Regions from separate parts of the Paenibacillus sp. 1182 genome, predicted to be linked through region 3. Evidence: riboswitches for the same ligand, from Rfam matches in the RefSeq annotation. Region 3 holds a riboswitch; each other region holds the start of a gene.
What was found. A riboswitch is a leader RNA that binds a small molecule or an ion and turns the genes downstream of it on or off. The one in region 3 is predicted to bind cobalamin.
Positions count from the first base shown of each region.

Region 1: linked by a shared signal. The riboswitch ahead of cobJ (precorrin-3B C(17)-methyltransferase) and the one ahead of JOD82_RS03265 (ABC transporter substrate-binding protein) in region 3 are both predicted to bind cobalamin.
Region 2: linked by a shared signal. The riboswitch ahead of metE (5-methyltetrahydropteroyltriglutamate--homocysteine S-methyltransferase) and the one ahead of JOD82_RS03265 (ABC transporter substrate-binding protein) in region 3 are both predicted to bind cobalamin.
Region 4: linked by a shared signal. The riboswitch ahead of JOD82_RS15360 (ABC transporter substrate-binding protein) and the one ahead of JOD82_RS03265 (ABC transporter substrate-binding protein) in region 3 are both predicted to bind cobalamin.

Region 1 covers NZ_JAFICR010000002.1:315,054-319,386, forward strand. The annotation lists gene JOD82_RS04465 (uroporphyrinogen-III synthase) at 1-593, shown strand, start outside; gene JOD82_RS04470 (LOG family protein) at 795-1,349, shown strand; cobalamin riboswitch at 1,407-1,592, shown strand; gene cobJ (precorrin-3B C(17)-methyltransferase) at 1,904-3,685, shown strand; gene JOD82_RS04480 (sirohydrochlorin chelatase) at 3,778-4,333, shown strand, end outside.
Region 2 covers NZ_JAFICR010000002.1:285,165-289,497, forward strand. The annotation lists gene JOD82_RS04330 (DUF6985 domain-containing protein) at 78-611, shown strand; gene metE (5-methyltetrahydropteroyltriglutamate--homocysteine S-methyltransferase) at 699-3,017, opposite strand; cobalamin riboswitch at 3,179-3,374, opposite strand; gene nrdG (anaerobic ribonucleoside-triphosphate reductase activating protein) at 3,554-4,051, opposite strand; gene JOD82_RS04345 (anaerobic ribonucleoside triphosphate reductase) at 4,048-4,333, opposite strand, start outside.
Region 3 covers NZ_JAFICR010000002.1:49,602-53,934, reverse strand. The annotation lists gene JOD82_RS03265 (ABC transporter substrate-binding protein) at 1-1,297, opposite strand, end outside; cobalamin riboswitch at 1,515-1,712, opposite strand; gene JOD82_RS03260 (nucleobase:cation symporter-2 family protein) at 2,470-3,777, opposite strand; gene JOD82_RS03255 (xanthine phosphoribosyltransferase) at 3,771-4,333, opposite strand, start outside.
Region 4 covers NZ_JAFICR010000007.1:64,782-69,114, forward strand. The annotation lists gene JOD82_RS15355 (FecCD family ABC transporter permease) at 1-1,001, opposite strand, end outside; gene JOD82_RS15360 (ABC transporter substrate-binding protein) at 998-2,005, opposite strand; cobalamin riboswitch at 2,213-2,404, opposite strand; gene JOD82_RS15365 (histidine phosphatase family protein) at 2,527-3,279, opposite strand; gene cbiB (adenosylcobinamide-phosphate synthase CbiB) at 3,329-4,300, opposite strand; gene cobD (threonine-phosphate decarboxylase CobD) at 4,290-4,333, opposite strand, start outside.

The DNA.
Region 1 (4,333 bases), 270 kb from region 3:
TTATAGAGTTGCTGCAATCCTCCAACATTGCAGCGCGGGGCTACAAGACGGTCAATGGACTCAAAAAGCGTGGCTTTACGCCAACAGTACGAGACGAGGACGGAAGTTTGATCGGATTGACAGGAGCTTTCGCCCCATACGATCTGAAGGGGAAGGAAGTGCTGTTGCAGCTGCATGGCGATCCAGCCCCACGGTTGGTAAAATGGCTGGACGAGCAGGGGGCAGTGACCCGCCAGGTACTTCCTTATAAGCATATCCCACCCGAGGAAGCAAAATTGCAGGCGTTACTGGAGGATGTTATCCATCGTAATGTTGATGCCGTTACATTCACGAGTGGTCCGCAAATTCGATTTTTGGCCCAATATGCCAGAGAGCAAAATCGAATTGAGGATTTACTGGAAGCTTTTCGTGAGGATGTGATTGCTGTATCCGTAGGGAAGGTGACTGCACAGTCCATTGTGGAAGAAGGGATTGATCGAGTCGTGTTTCCAACCGAAGAGCGCATGGGCGCGATGATGGTGGAGCTGGGCAAATATTTTGAACATAACGATTCGGTGCATGGCTGTGGTCTGAAGATCATGAATGGTCATTGAAATGAGATCAAAATTATAAATGCAGATGCTAAAAAATGAACTTATATTTCGGGATACAGAGTAAAATAAAGATAAGGGCCTACGAGGTCTTTATCTTTTTTTGTTGGACATGCATCGACAAAGATTTTTGTTATAGCGAAAATGTTTATCTAATATAATGAATAAGTTTCGATGCTACTTAGGACAGGAGCTGAGACGTTAATGAATTCTATTTGCGTATTTGCCGGGTCCAGACCTGGACATTCATCGGTATATGTTGAGGCAGCAGGCAAACTGGGAGAAGCCATGGCTCGCCATCATATCCGTCTGATCTATGGCGGCTCTAGCAGGGGGCTAATGGGAGAGGTGGCAGATGGAATGCTGGCGGGTGACGGTCAGGTCACTGGCATTATGCCCACCCTGTTATTTGATGCAGAGATCATTCATCGGGGAGTTACCGAATTTATTGAGGTAGCAAGCATGCATGAGCGTAAAGCGGCAATGAGCGAGATGGCCGATGCTTTTATTGCCCTTCCGGGTGGTTTGGGAACCTTTGAAGAGCTGTTCGAGGTACTATGCTGGGCGCAAATCGGCATTCATCGCAAGCCCATTGGGCTGCTGAATGTGAATGGATATTTTGACCCGTTAGTAGAAATGGTGCGTCATAGTGTGCAAGAGGGGTTTACCGGGAGTGAGCATCCAGCGCTACTGAGCATCTCCGCAGACCCGGACGAATTGCTACATATGTTAAAAAATAAAGCACAGAACTTGAAATAAAGCTTTTTTCGTGCTTGCACAACTGATTGAGGCAAGGTTATGATAAGACCCATAATCAAATAGCGGACAGACAAGGTGCCTTTGCGGTTGAGCAAAGGGTAACAGGGAATCGGGTGCAAATCCCGAGCGGTCCCGCCACTGTAAGGAAGAGGATTTTTTTAATTGGTCACTCGTGAAAAACGGGGAAGACGAAAGAATCCGTTGATGCCAAGCCAGGAGACCTACCTTGATCTGTATGCACCGTTAACCTTCGCGGAGAGGATGGGTGTACGAAATCAGGAAATCAGGCACACGTTGCTTTTTCCATGTTGGCTAGAGGTTTGCGTGGATATGAACGTGCAGCAGCGTTTGAAGCGTAAACAGACAGATGGAAAACAACGGCAGGCTGGAGGAAGACAAATCGTGTCTTCTTACGCTGTTTGTTCGTCTGATGAGAGATACGTACATAGAAACCCCATCCGGGCAGGATGGGGTTTTTTTAAGTTACACGATGTGCATAAATCATTGAAATAGATAGGATAGCTGCCCTGAAAAGGATGAATAGGAGGAGTACGATGAGCCCATTAGGAAAATTGTTGGTGATTGGATTTGGACCAGGAGATATGGAACATATCACAAAACGGGCGCTGGATGCGCTGGACGAAAGTGAGGTCATTATCGGCTACAATACCTACGTTGATTTGATCCGTCCGCTGTTGAACGGACAGGAGATTGTACGCACAGGGATGACAGAGGAAGTGAGCCGTGCGCAGGAGGCGGTTCGCCAAGCAGAGATGGGCAAGAAGGTAGCTGTCATTTCCAGTGGAGATGCGGGAGTCTATGGTATGGCAGGGCTGGTGTACGAAGTGCTGATGCAAAAAGGCTGGCGACGCGAGGACGGAGTTGAAGTAGAAGTCGTGCCGGGGATCTCGGCTATTCAGTCCTGTGCTTCACTGTTGGGGGCGCCAGTGATGCATGATGCGTGCACAATTAGTCTGAGTGATCATCTGACCCCATGGGAAACGATTGTGAAGCGCGTAGAAGCAGCGGCTTCGGCCGATTTTGTGATTGCATTATATAATCCGCGCAGTGGCCGGCGTACCCGCCAGATTGTGGAGACGCAGTCCATTTTGCTGCGTTACCGCGATCCGCAAACTCCGGTTGGGCTGGTGAAGAGTGCTTATCGTGAACGTCAGCAAGTTATTGTAACGACGCTGGAAGATATGCTGAACCACGACATCGGGATGCTGACGACTGTAATCATCGGCAATTCCTCGACGACGGTGTATGACGGCTTGATCGTGACTCCGCGCGGATATCAGCGCAAATACACGCTGGATGCGACCGAGCAGGCGCTCAAGCCACATCAGCGTCTCCGCACAGAAGCGGAGCCGTGGTCGCTGGATGCGTCGCAGGCTGGAGCAGCTCCAGCCGTGAATGGACCCTCCGCGAGCGGCGCTGCGGTTGCCACGCAGGCACGCCCGCAAGCGATGGCTGCTGTGCAGGCAACAACTGCTGTGCAAACCGGCACGGCCCCGGCATCGCTGGCGGCAGAGGCGCTAAGCCGCCTCGCTGTCGGCGGCAAGCTGCCTGGCGAAGCCAACGCTCGCTGGAGCGGGCAAGCGCCTACCGCCAAGAGCACCGCCGGAACGTCGGCGGTGGCCGGAGCAGGGGCCGCGGCCGGGATGGCGACAGGCGGCTTTGGCAAGCCTGCGCTGTTTGAGGTGGGTGTTTCCCCGGGTGTGGGAAACAAGAAATTCACCGCTCGCCAGATGGCGCTGCTCGCCGAGGTAGCGGGTGATGATGGCGAGCTGGAATACACGCCGGATCATCAGATCGTGCTGCGCGTGCCGTGTGCAGACCCCGAGGAACTGGTCGGGCGGCTGCGGGATGAACGATTCATTGTCATGCCGATTGGCGATGTGTTTAAGGTGAAGGCGTGCGACTTCTGCAATATGGAGAAGGATGACTCGGTGCCTGTGGCTGAGCATTTACAGGTTGTACTTGGCGGATTACAGGCACCCAAGGAAACGAGCATTGCTTTGAACGGATGCGGTATGGCCTGCTATGGAGCCGTACTAGAGGATATCGGAATCGTCTATCGCAAGGGTGGGTACGATCTCTTCCTCGGTGGCAAAAAATTCGGCCGCAATGCTCATGCCGCTCAGCCTGTAGCGGAAGGAATTCCGGGTGATCAGATTACGGACATCGTGGAGCATGTCATCGCTGAATATAAGGAAAAAGGACATCCGAATGAGCGCTTTCATAAATTTTTTAAGCGTGTAGGTGTCGTTGCGGGGTTCCGGCATGAAGATGCACCAGTAACGGTAGAAGTGAATGCGGTTTGTGGTGATTAATGGACTGAAGGCCTGATGAACGGGATACAAGCATATATATAAAATAGGGCGTCATGCAGGCTATCCCTATTAAAGAGGAGGAAACAACAGCAGTGGATGCAATATTGTTGGTTGGACATGGAAGTCGGGACCCGGAGGGGAACCAGGAACTGCTGGAATTTGCACAGGCAGTGGCAGATCGGGTACCGGATATGTGCGTGGAAACCTGTTTCTTGGAGCTGGCACGTCCCAGCATTGCTGATGGGATGCAAACTTGTGTGGAGAAAGGGGCGACGCGTGTCGTTCTTATTCCGATTATTTTGTTCGCAGCGATACATGCCAAAATTGATATTCCGATGGCTATTGACCGGGCAAAGGCGAAATATCCGCAGGTGGAATTTGTATACGGACGTCCGATTGGTGTTCACGAGAAAATCGTCAGCATTCTGCTAAGCCGCTTGAAAGAGGCCCAGCCGGTTGCAGTTCCAGCGGGGATGATTAGCGCTGTCGAGGCATCTGTCGAGGTACCTGACGAGGAAACGGCGGTACTTGTATTAGGACGCGGAAGTAGCGATCCAGATGCGAACAGTGACTTTTTCAAAATCACCCGTATGCTGTGGGAGAAGCTTTCTTATACATGGGTAGAGAGCAGCTTTATCGGTGTGACGC
Region 2 (4,333 bases), 240 kb from region 3:
ATTTCATTCATTAAAATGATAGATTGTAAAGTATTCAATACGGTTAAAGATACTTTTTATGAAGAGGTGGGTAAAGGATGGATTGGAAACAGTGGTATATGGAACTGGAACAGGATGATGAATCTTGGGATGTATCTGAGGAGATTGTTCTGCGTGGTGTAGTACAACTTAATTTTTGCGGGCAACCCTCGGAAGTAGAAGTCGAATTTATCGTGGGAGCCGACTCCGAAGAACAGGCACAGACGATAGAAGAACCTACACAGTTGCAAAAAAAGACATGGGAGCAGTATATGGAATATTCATCAGCTATTCATCCTCAAGTGTTGGAATCCATACACCATCATTATGCTGGCATCGTGGAAAAGTATCGGAATGCTTACAGTACATGGGGAGAGGACCCGGATGAATATGCGCCTTATGTGGAGCGGCCGGAACAATTGTTGAATCGAATACAGCTTATGTCTATATTGATTTCCGACTCATCGGCAAAGGATGAACTGTATTTGAATTTTAGTTGTTCCTGGGATCGAGAACATGGCTTAGGCGTACATATGAAGCAGATGAAAATGGAGCATATTCAAGGCGCTTATACATTATATGACCTAGAATAAATCCCCTTCCCGGGCTTTTAGCAGAAAGGACCGGAAAGGGGAACAGAATATGTTGAAAATGAAGGCGTGATTCGAAACGATAAAAAATTAGTTGGATACAGCCAATGCAGCCCGGGCTGCTTGAGCGGCTTGTACCATTTGTCGCAAGGCGGCGACAGATTCCTCTTTGGTGCGGGTTTTCAGACCACAATCTGGATTAACCCAGAACAAATCTGATGGCAGTACGCGCAGGGCACGCTGGATCATGCTTAGCATTTCAGATACATCGGGGATGCGCGGACTGTGGATATCGTACACGCCCAGACCGATGCCTTTGTCGTATACCTGATCTTCAAAGCTGACAATCAGTTCTCCGTGGCTTCGCGAAGTTTCAATAGATATAACGTCGGCATCCATGTCGGAGATGGACTGAATCATATGCTGAAATTCGGAATAGCACATATGCGTATGGATTTGGGTCGCAGGTTCAACGGTGGCCGTGGTCACAAGGAAGGCTTGAACTGCCCAATCCAGATAGGCTTGCTGTTGTTCTTTTTTCAGCGGAAGCCCTTCACGAATTGCGGGTTCATCGACCTGAATCATGCTGATGCCCGCTTGTTCCAGTGCCTCTACCTCTGCCCGTAATGCCAGAGCCAATTGTAAAGCAACTTGGCTACGCGGAATATCATTGCGTTCAAAAGACCAGTTCAAAATGGTCACAGGGCCTGTAAGCATTCCCTTAACAGGCTTGGAAGTTAACGATTGAGCGAATGCCGTTTCTTCCACAGTCATGGGCTGATCGAAGGAGACGTCTCCGTATATAATCGGCGGTTTGACACAGCGGGAGCCGTAGGACTGCACCCATCCGTTTTGTGTAAAAGCAAAGCCATTCAGCTTTTCGCCAAAAAATTCAACCATATCGGTCCGCTCAAATTCCCCGTGTACAAGCACGTCAATGCCAATGTCCTCCTGAATATCAATCCATTCCTTGATTTGCTGTTGGATGAACGTCCGGTATTGCTCGGCAGACCATTCTCCTTTGCGATAGTGCAGGCGGGCCTTGCGGATCTCGGCGGTTTGCGGGAAGCTACCAATGGTCGTCGTAGGCAGTGGAGGCAACTTCAGCTTATTTTGCTGAATCTCACGACGCTCGGCGAAAGGAACGCTGCGTGTTAGAGGCTCCTTTGCCAGCAAGTCAGCCAGATCGTCAGCTGTTTGTACGCGTGCCGCTGAGCTGTTGAAACGGGCTACCGCATCTGCACTTTGTCCAAGCTTGGTGAGTGCGGATGGATCGTGTTTGCCAAGTGCAGCCGTCAGGACGGCGATTTCCTCAAGCTTTTCATCGGCAAAAGCCAGCGCTTGCACCAGTTCTCGATCCAGCTTGTGCTCTGCTTCCAGACTGACTGGCACATGCAGCAGACTGCATGATGGCTGTACGATAAGCTGCTCGGCAGTGGTCTGTTCTGCTAACTGACCCAGCAGGGTAGCCACAGCGTTAAGGTCGCTGCGCCATATATTGCGCCCGTCAATGACCCCAGCGCCCAGCGTTTTTCCTTTAGGGAAACCATACTGCAATATATGCTGGAGATTTTCGCCATCATCATACACAAAATCAAGACCCAGTCCCTGTACCGGAAGTGCGGACAGACGCTCATAATGGTCCAGGCTGCCAAAGTAAGTTTGCAGCATTATATTTAAAGAGGGCGCAGCTTGGGCCAAAGCTTCATAGACTTCCTGAATAATGTCCAGATCCTCTACTGGGAATGAGGTGGTCAGGACAGGTTCATCGATTTGGACCCACTGAACACCTTCTGCTGCTAGTTCAGACAGGACACGGGTGTATAAAGGCAGGAAGGTTCTTATAATAGAAGCAAGCTCCTTGCGATCATAGCCTTTGGAAAGGGTAACGAATGAATAGGGGCCGATGAGGACCGGTTTCCCATCAATGCCTAGCTCTTGTTTTGCTTCACGATAAGCCCGTAAAGGTTTATTTTCAGTGAACACCGGGACTGCGTTTGCCAATTCAGGAACGATGTAGTGATAATTGGTGTTCATCCATTTGGTCATTTCACTGGCGGTTGCTCCCTTCTGTCCACGAGCGATCCCGAAATACACGGACAGAGGAATCGGACCTGCGGGACGATGGTTGAACCGTTCGGGTACGAGACCAAACATCACAGATGTATCCAGCATGTGATCATAATAGGAGAAGTCTCCGACAGGAATGCGATCAATCCCCTTGTCACGCTGCTTGCTCAGATGCTCCAACCGTAATCTTTTCATTTCCGTTTGCAGTTCGCTTTCGCTAATACTGCCGTTCCAGAAGCGTTCCAGTGCTTTCTTCCATTCCCGGTTTTCGCCGATACGCGGATATCCTAGATTACTGCTAATTAAGCCGGACAATTCAGGCCATTCAATGACGGACATGTACTTTTCCTCCTAGTGGGTGGCTGTTTTATTTTTACGTACCAAAAAAGGCATTCTTCCCCCCAGAGTTAAAAATAAGTAGGGGAAAGAATGCCTCCGTGATTAAAAAATCAAAAATACGGCGACTGCTCTTAACACCTCCCTATCTTCCGTAGGTACTTGCGATGTTGTTAAAATAGGCAGGTCTCCTGACTTACGGATCATGACTCTCAGCATCCCTTCCCGGTCTGTGGACCAGTGGTTGTATGAACAGCTGAAAGTTCCCCGTTTACAGTGGCGGGACCGTGCCGGATTTGCACCGGCTTCCCTTTTAAGCCTGATCTGAATAGAACAGACACCTATCTCCAAGCTATGCGGTTAAGGTATGACGAATAATTATGCACTCGTATACTTGTTCACCATCATAAGTGAAACTTGCAGGATGCGCAATAGAAACTGCAATGGAATCTGTTAGGGATATGCAAAAAAAGACAAGCCTCATCCATGATGGAGACTTGTCCTAGATTAGATATAGCATTTGCCGAGTAACCTTCGCCTTAAGTCAATGAAACGGTGTAACCTGCCTGAATGCTGGCTTTTACATCTACCAGACGCTGGTTGCGACTGCCCCGGAAGGGAAGGGTCAGGTCCTTTTGCTGTTCTACAAAGCGACCATCCACAATCACATCGCACAAAAGTGCTAGCTTTTGTCGCTCCTGATCTGTGAGTAGATCTTCATAGACAAAGCCAGTGTAAGCCCACACAGTTCGGTCGGGACAGGCCGCACGGAAGTCACGCACAAATTGCGAGCATTCTGCTGCTGAGAAAAACGGGTCTCCCCCGCAGAGAGTCAGTCCGTCCAACAACGGATTTTCCATGATGTCACGAATGACCTCCTGTTGTCGTTGGGGGGTGAATGGCTCACCTGCACGGAAGCTCCACGACGCTGGATTAAAGCATCCGGGACAGGCATGACGGCAACCGCTAATGAACACGACGGTACGCAGGCCGTATCCTTCATTCAGAGATTCCGGAATGTAGCCACATAAATTCACTTATGTTTCACCCGGTCTCGAACTTCTGCCTGTTTTGCAGCATTAAATCGAACGGTATAATCTCCTGTCAGATATCCGGTTACCCGACGTAAGCGCTGAAAGTGTGTGTGCTCCTCATCTGTGCCACATTGGGGGCAGCTTGTCCCGATAATCCCTTCATAACCGCATTCCGTACAACGATCCACCGGATGGTTGATGGAAAAGTAGCCGATATTCTGATGCAGCGCGTATTGAACAATTTTAAGAAACGCATCCGGGTTATTCCGCGCATTACCGTCCAGC
Region 3 (4,333 bases):
GCGGCTCTCCTGTATGAGCAGTAAGCATACTGTACATAGCAAAATCCCAATCGTTTTTGGTCAACGCCTCGTCAATATTTTCCACCTTGCGAATCTTGACCTGGATTCCCTCTTTCAGCAATTGGCTTTGGATGACCTCAGCCATCACAGAGAGCTCCGGACGCTGAGGGAAAGTCAGCAGCGTAACCTCGAACGGCTTGCCTTGCTTAGTCCATGTCCCTTGGGCGTCCTTCTGCCAGCCATCCTTCGTCAACAGTTGCTCTGCCGTTCCGTCCAGCGCTTTACGCTCAACTTTACCGAAGGGAAGAATGCTCGGGAACGGGCTGCTTGCCTCCGTACCGAAGCCCCTCATGACGGCGCTCACAATCGATACGCGTGGAATCAGGCTGTCCACCACCTTACGGTTCGCCGCATCCTTGAATACTGGCGATTCCATATTGTACACGATCATATGGGTGCGCAAGGACGGAGCCGACAGCACTTGTAGCCTGTCGTTCTTTTTCAGTACCTCTGCGTTATCAACCGGAATATCCGTCGCTACGTCCACCTCACCGGATTGCAGTGCCATCAGGCGCGAATTCCCGTCCGTAATGAACTTCATCGTCGCTTCAGCCAATCGTGCCTTCTCGCCCCAGTATCCGTCATAACGCTCTACGACCAACGATTGGTCCTTGTTGAATGCTTTGACTTTAAAGGCGCCTGTCATCGCTGGGTAACTCTGTTCATCTTTCATCGATGCCACATCCAGTACAATCGTCGATGGATCAGCTAGATTAGACACCAACGCCGCATTCGGCTGGTTTGTCGTGATCTTCAAGGCCAGCGGGCCGCTTACATCAATGGACTTCACATTCAGTAAATCCTTCGCCAGATGGCTTTTCTCAATAGAGCGTAACAAAGACGCTTTTACACTTGCTGCATCCATACTTTTTCCATTATGAAAAGTGACTTTATCCTGCAAGCTGAACGTCCAAACTGTAGGGCTATCCTGCTTCCACTCCTTTGCCAGCCAAGCCACAGGCTCCAGCTTTTCATTCAAACGTACCAGTGTCTCACCTGCACCGGATCGCATCACATCCCAGCTATTATCTCCATGCGGGTCAACGCCTGACGGTTTCCATGTATACGCCATTACCAGCTTTTTATCTGTCGCTGTTTGTTGTGCTGACGCGTTTTCACCCTTGCCGGAGCTATCCGACGTCCTATTGCTGGCACATCCCGAAAGAGCCATAACTGCCAGCAGCAGCATCACCCCTGTACATATCAACCATGAACGCCTGCTACGATTGCTTATCATTCGATGAATCCCCCTCTATCTTGTAAAATCGCATAAACCTAACGCAAAACGCGAAAAAAGCATTCCAGACCACTTAATTAGCAGTCAGAAATGCCTTCAATATAAAATGTCAGAACTCACCTCGAAGCCAACTCCAAAAACATAGAAGGGATCAGATCGGTTTCAGACATTCCGTATGCAGCACGCCTAACCACCTCCCCAGCATCCCGTGGGTCTGACAGTGATGTCAAAACAGGCAGGTCTCCTGACTCCAGGCGTATCTTTCAGGCCTTCCCGGTTCTTCACAATTCCAGTGGCTGTTCTGAAAGCTCCAGCAGTATCCTGCTGATGCCTGTATACAGTGGCGGGCCCGTGTCGGAATCAACCGAACTTCCCTTTTAAGTGAACATGCTCAACAACTATGTACATCGTCTCTACGAAACCCCATACATAGAGTTGTCCGGCTCACACCTGTTTTCTTCCTTTATTTCTTTTCATTACGATCTTATTTTGTTGTCACAGGCTTGTCAATAAAGGCTGCACAATAATTTAAATTTGAACGATAAGGTAGAAACAAGACATAACCTCCAATTGCGTGCACGCAATTGAAGTGTTAAAATTAGGTATAGAGTAAACCACCGTGTCCGTATACTAAAAAGAGTCTTCGCCGCGCCAACGGCAAAGACTCTTAGGACTTGAAAGGCTGTGGATCACCACCACGGTGCGCTGCATAACTAAATGTCAATGCAAACGAAACCCACCGTTAGGGGCCAACCTAATTACGCGGTGGGTTTTCGCTTGTTCCGAAATTTTCGACGTAGCCAGCGATAAAGTTTACGAATACTAAACGCCAGGCTTAGTAACGTAACCATCCAACGCAACACATCGTAGCACGACACAAGGTTGACCATCGGCTTCACCCCCTTTCGGGAAGCTGCACCGTGGTCCGAAAACATCCACCACTATTCAAAATCCATAAGGTAAATTATACCATGATATCGCCCGCTACTCTAGCAAATTCTTCTAGTAAGTAAACTGGGAAACGCACCAAATTAGAGCTACCCATTTCATTCCGCAGTTTATCTATATATCCCCAGACAGCAAGGGGATCTACTATCTGGATAACCCCATGCCAAACAGCCGGAAAAGAGGCATACGTCCTCTCTCCGGCTATCTTTATTTATTTCTAATCATCAAACCTTCTGTGGAACCTCCTGAACCGTCACGCTTTTGACCGATTCCCCTTGTTTTCTCGTCAAAACGATGTTCAAGACAATCGCTGTAATCGAGCCCGAAACAATACCATTTTGCAACAACATTTTGGCAAAGCTCGGCAGCTGGTCGAACATTTGTGGCAGAACGGCAGAACCTAGGCCCACAGCAATACTGCATGCTGCGATCAGCAGATTGCTTTCCTTTCGCAGATCCACTTCTGACAAAATAGACATGCCTGATGCAGCGACCGAGCCAAACATGACGATCATCGCCCCGCCCAGCACAGCGTTAGGAATCACTGTCGTTAAAGCAGCCAGCTTAGGCAGCAAACCGAGAACAACCATGATACCGCCCGCAGCAAAAATAACGTTCCGCGATTTGACGCGTGTGAGCGAGATCAGACCCACATTTTGCGAGAAGGCTGTATAAGGAAACGCGTTAAAAATACCCCCAAGCATAATCGCAAGTCCTTCCGAACGAAGTCCATTGACGATCTGCTTTTGCTCTACCTTTTGATCAATCGCCTTGCCTACTGCCAGATAAACACCCGTAGACTCGACCATGCTGACAATATTGACGATAATCATCGTACAAACTGCCATCATGCTAAACTCTGGCTTACCAAAATAAAACGGCTGCGCGACACTCACCCATGAGGCCTCCGCCACGGGGGCAAAATGCACCATTCCCATTCCATAAGCAACCACCGTACCCGCGAACAGACCAATAAGCACGGAAATCGAGCGCAAAAAGCCTTTTGCCAACCGATTCACAAGCAGGATAACCAGTAGTGTAACTAACGCCAGCAGCAAATTGCGTGGCTGTCCAAAGTCCGAACTGCCCTGGCCCCCTGCTACATTGTTCATCGCCACCGGAATAAGGGATAGACCGATAATTGTAACGACCGAACCCGTAACGACCGTCGGGAAAAAGCGTAGCAGCTTGCCATACAGCGGTGCCGCAAGCACCACGAATATACCAGACAAAATAATGGCACCGTACGCTGTCGCCAAATTTGAGGTCGAAGCAATCGCGATGATAGGCCCTACTGCCGTGAACGTACAGCCTAAAATGACAGGCAGTCTACTACCGAAAAAGCGTGTGCCCATAATTTGTAATAACGTAGCAATCCCGCAAGTGAACAGATCGGCAGCCACCAAATAAGCCATCTGGGCTGGAGTTAGGTGCAATGCTCCCCCTACAATTAGAGGTACAGCAATGGCTCCAGCGTACATCGCCATGACATGCTGGAAGCCCAGTGCGAATAACTTTTGTTTACTTAACATCCCACATTCTCCTTAACAGGAGCAATTACTGCGCCAGCTTCCTCTATAAAATGGACCTCGCCTGGTGCCATGGAAGCGATACGCGCAAGAGAACGTACGGCGATGCCTCTTTGCTCCAACAGTCCACGGCCTTCCTGGAAGCTCTTCTCAATCACACAGCCAACCCCGGCCAGCTCCGCTCCTGCTTCCTTTACAATATCCGTAAGTCCGACCAATGCTGCACCAGTTGCCAAAAAATCATCTACGATCAGCACATGGTCGCTGGCATCGAGATATTTTTGGGAGATACTCACCTGATAGGTTTCCTGCCGAGTGAACGAATGAACCTCTGCGAAGTATACCTGCTCATTCAGCGTGATGGCCTTCTTTTTCTTCGCATAAATGAACGGGACCCCCAAGGCAATAGCAGTAGCCATTGCAAATTGAATACCACTAGCTTCAATGGTAAGCACCTTGGTGATCGGAGCACTGCCGAACAGGCGTGCAAACTCCTTACCAATCTCTAATGCTAATGCTGTATCTACCTGATGATTCAAAAATGAATCTACCTTTAATA
Region 4 (4,333 bases), on a different contig from region 3:
TATGCGAAGAACGGTGCCCCAACAAAGGCCGTCATCACGCCCAGAGGAATTTCTGTGGGGGCTAACAATGTGCGAGCCGCCGTATCTGCCCAAGCCATAAAAACAGCTCCGCCGAGCGCAGATAATGGAACAATCATACGGTAATCAGGACCTGTCACCAGACGAATGATATGCGGTACAACGAGTCCAACAAAGCCAATCACGCCACACACCGAGACAGCGGCTGCTGTCAGCAGCGTGGAAATAATCAGAACAGATAGCTTCGTCGCATCTACATGAACTCCCATGTGCGCCGCCTGACGTTCACCCAAAGCCAAAATATTCAGCACACGTGCCCGGTTCCATAGAAATACCAGCCCTATGACCACATAAGGTAAAAGGATTCCTGTATATGACCAACCGCGCAGACTAAGACTTCCCATCGTCCAGTACAATATTTCATTGACCGTCTCCTTCGACATGGCTGTCAGAAAGGAAACAACCGCTCCCAGAAAGGATTGCATCACCACACCCGACAAAATGAGACTTTGTGTCGGAATTTTCCCACCTTCCCGTGCCAACGTCAGCACCATCCACAGCGTAAGCATTCCGGTCGTAAATGCCACTAGCGGCAGCGTCCATATGCCAACAAATGAAAATTGAAGGCCCCAATAAATCAGTACTGCCGCTCCTACCGAAGCCCCCGAGGATACCCCCAGTGTATACGGATCAGCCAAAGGATTACGCAGCACACCCTGAAATCCGGCTCCCGCCAGCGCCAGCGCTGCTCCTACCAACATTCCCAGTAACACTCGTGGCAATCTGACCTTCAAAATAATCTGCTCTGAGGATGTATTCCAATCCGGTGTAAACGTATCGCCTAACCACGGTAGGTGGTTAACCAGAATGCCCGTGATTTGGCTGACCGGAAGCTTGGCCGAGCCGATGCCAAGACAGAGCAGCAGCGTCAGCAACAGCAGGACAAGACCTGTCCCTCCAAAGCCGATCAGTTTACGGTTCATTTGAAAATTTCAGGATACACGCCCTTGGCCACTTCCTTGAGACCTTCCGTTACGCGTGGACCCGGACGACTGATCAAATTATCATCCACGGCAAACACCCGGTTGTGGCGAACAGCCGATATTTGATCCCATCCACTGCGAGCTTTAATGATATCACCGAGCGTCTGGCCCGTTTTGTCGTCCTTGACACTTTTGCTGTACAAAATCACGTCAGGGTTCGCAGCAATAATATTTTCCTCACTGATTTGGTACCACCCCTTCTGCGTGGCACCTACATTTTCGCCGCCCGCCAACGTAATCAGCTCGTCCATAAACTCGCCTTTACCCACTGTCCAGCCTGGTGAAAACTCGACGTATACCCGCAGCTTCTGCCCTTTACCGATATTTTTAATTCCTTCTTTTACTTCTGCTACATCTGCTCTCATCTTGTCAGTCACCGCTCTTGCTTCTCTCTGATGATCGGTGATTTTCCCATACAATTCGATGTTAGCCATGACATCTTCCACTGTCTTCGGTTCCGTTTTAAAAATCATAATTCCCATGTCGCGCAGCTTGGTCGTAGCCTGTTCACTAAGTGATATCCCTGCAAAAACGACTTCCGGGTTCGCAGCAATGATCGCCTCTTCGTTCGGTTTCATAATACCGCCCACTTTAGGCTTTTTCGTAGCTGCTTCCGGGTAATCAGAGTAGTCGGAGACGCCGACAATTTCCTTATCCAGCCCAATGGCGAACAACGCCTCGGTTTCTGCCGGGGAGACGGAAACGATTTTATCCGGCGCTTTTTTGAATGTAAATTCCTGTCCTGTTGCATCTTTAACTGTGAGCGGGTAAACCGTTTTGCCCGGAGGCTCTTGTGCGTTTACTGCCTGTCCCGGCTGCTGTGAAGAAGCCTGACCCTCTTTATTTTCTGCATTTTTTCCATTAGCGCCACATGCACTCAGCACAACTGCCAAAATCAGAGCCAATAGACCTGTTGTCCACACCTTTATTTTTTTTCCTGCCATGATTTGCACCCCTTCATAAATAAATCGTTAAGAGCGTTACTTGAACATCATCAGATATCTTCTAAATCTAGCCTTCTTTTCCTATCAAAAACCCCCGCATCCTCATATCAGGACACAGGGGTCACGTTAGCGCAGATCGTGCGCAGGCGGCAGCTTCTTTCCGCATGGACAGTCACTGCGAACACGTCATCCTTTCCTCGAAGGATTATGGTGACAGGCGGACGGGCAGGTATCCTGACTTATGGTAAAATACATGTCCTGAAATTCTTTCATATGCTTAGTAACATATAAAGAGGACTAACGGGCATGTTTCCATTTACAGTGGCGGGACCGCGCCGGATTCACACCGACTTCCCTTTTAACAGCGCAGGGAGGGAAACCATAGTTTCATCACGCTGCGCCGACCTCGTCTGCTGGATATTTGATGTAGTGGTAGTCAAGCCGTTCTTTTACTTGATGATTATAGGTTAAAATGAGGCGGCTTACAACCCAAACAGCCTCTTTATCCGCTGGTGTCTAACCTAATGAGGAAGCATTTCCGCTATGTAATTGTGCGGTCCTGCCAGCCTCAATTGAATCCTTAATGCTTCTCCCGGCTTCGGATTCAGACTCCAAAAATCATGGCCCGGTATCAGCATGCAAGCTAGCTGACGAATTACGCCACCATGCGTAACGACCAAAACAGAGGGCGACGTAGCAGTCAAATCCATGGGTTGAACTTCCATAGCAACACGCCATTCATACAGAGAGTCAAGAAATTTGCGCAGACGATTTACAAAATCTGTCCAAGACTCTCCACCAGGTGGGGTGATCCGTTGCGGCTCATCAATCCAAGCCCGATACAACGACACATCCTTGAGCATGTCATACGTTTTTCCATCCCACTCGCCAAAATGAAGCTCTCGCAGACATGGTTCCATCATAGGAGGCATAGTAGATAGGGAACGCCCAGACGTCAACTCTGATTCCGGCACAATGATCTGCAAGGTCTGGCGACATCGCATTAAGTCGCTGCAATAGATTCGAGCAAAGGACTGACCTTGCAATTTTTCCTGCAAAGGCTTTAATTCCTGCTCTGCCCCCGGTAGCAAACCTAAGTCGGAGTGTCCCAGATATCGACGTTCCTTGTTCCATAAGGTTGTGCCGTGACGAACTAACACGAGCTCCATATCCCAATGCAGATCTTCTTTAGCATCATACGGCACCTTATCCTCCTGTGAGTTCGGTCTTTGTGCGTATTCTACTGTCCTTTTTGCTGCTATATCTTGTTTCAAGAAATGTCACTTCCTGCTCGATCATTATTCAGTGTGTCACTCCTCACCCTCACCGCACCCATCCCAAGGCAAAACAACCTGCGGCTCCTAACAAACACAATCCTACAAACATACTGGACACGGCGAACATCAGCTGGATCGTATGCCGTATATCTTTCGACTCTAGCGGTCGTATCCAATCCCCCATGTATGCACGAAAGGAGCGCACGCCATGATACACATTATATCCTCCAAGACGAATCCCCAATGCACCAGCAACAGCCGATTCCGGGAAGCCACTGTTCGGACTTGGGTGCAGACGAGCGTCTCGCTTGACTGTGCGCCAGCTTCTTGCAGCATCTCGTTTGTACATCCACGCCGCTATCACAAGCATTGCCGCTGTCAGGCGTGCTGGAATGTAGTTAGCCACATCATCTAGACGTGCTGAAGCCCAGCCTAAATGCAGATACTTTTCATTTTTGTAGCCAACCATGGAATCGAGCGTATTCACAGCACGATAAGCCAGCGCCAAGGGTGCTCCCCCGATCAAGGCATAAAAAAGCGGGGAAATAATCGCGTCCACGATATTTTCAGCGACCGTTTCAACCGTACCGCGTACAATCTCAGGCTCATCAAGTTGCTGCGTATCCCGCCCGACTATCATGCCCAGCTCCCGCCGTGCCGCAGCCAGGTCATCCGCCTGCAACGCTCGGTAGACTGCCATTCCTGCATCCTTTAGTCCTTTGGAAGCAATCGTGGTCGCAATCAGCACTATTTCTGCGCCGACAGATAACCACGGATGAATCCAGGCAAGCAATTGCAACAGCGCCCAGGCGAGCGCAAAGGAGCCTCCCGCCACAATGAGTGGAAGCAGTATACCCGCACGTTTCAGCCCCCGGTCACTTCGGACCTGGCGGCGAATCAATTTTTCCAATGCCGAAATGGCATGTCCCATACCGATGACTGGATGCGGCAACCACCTCGGATCACCGATCATCCTGTCCAAAAGGTAGGCTGCCAGGATAATCAAGCTAACTGTCACGCCGCTGTTCCTCCTCCAGCACTTCACCCAATA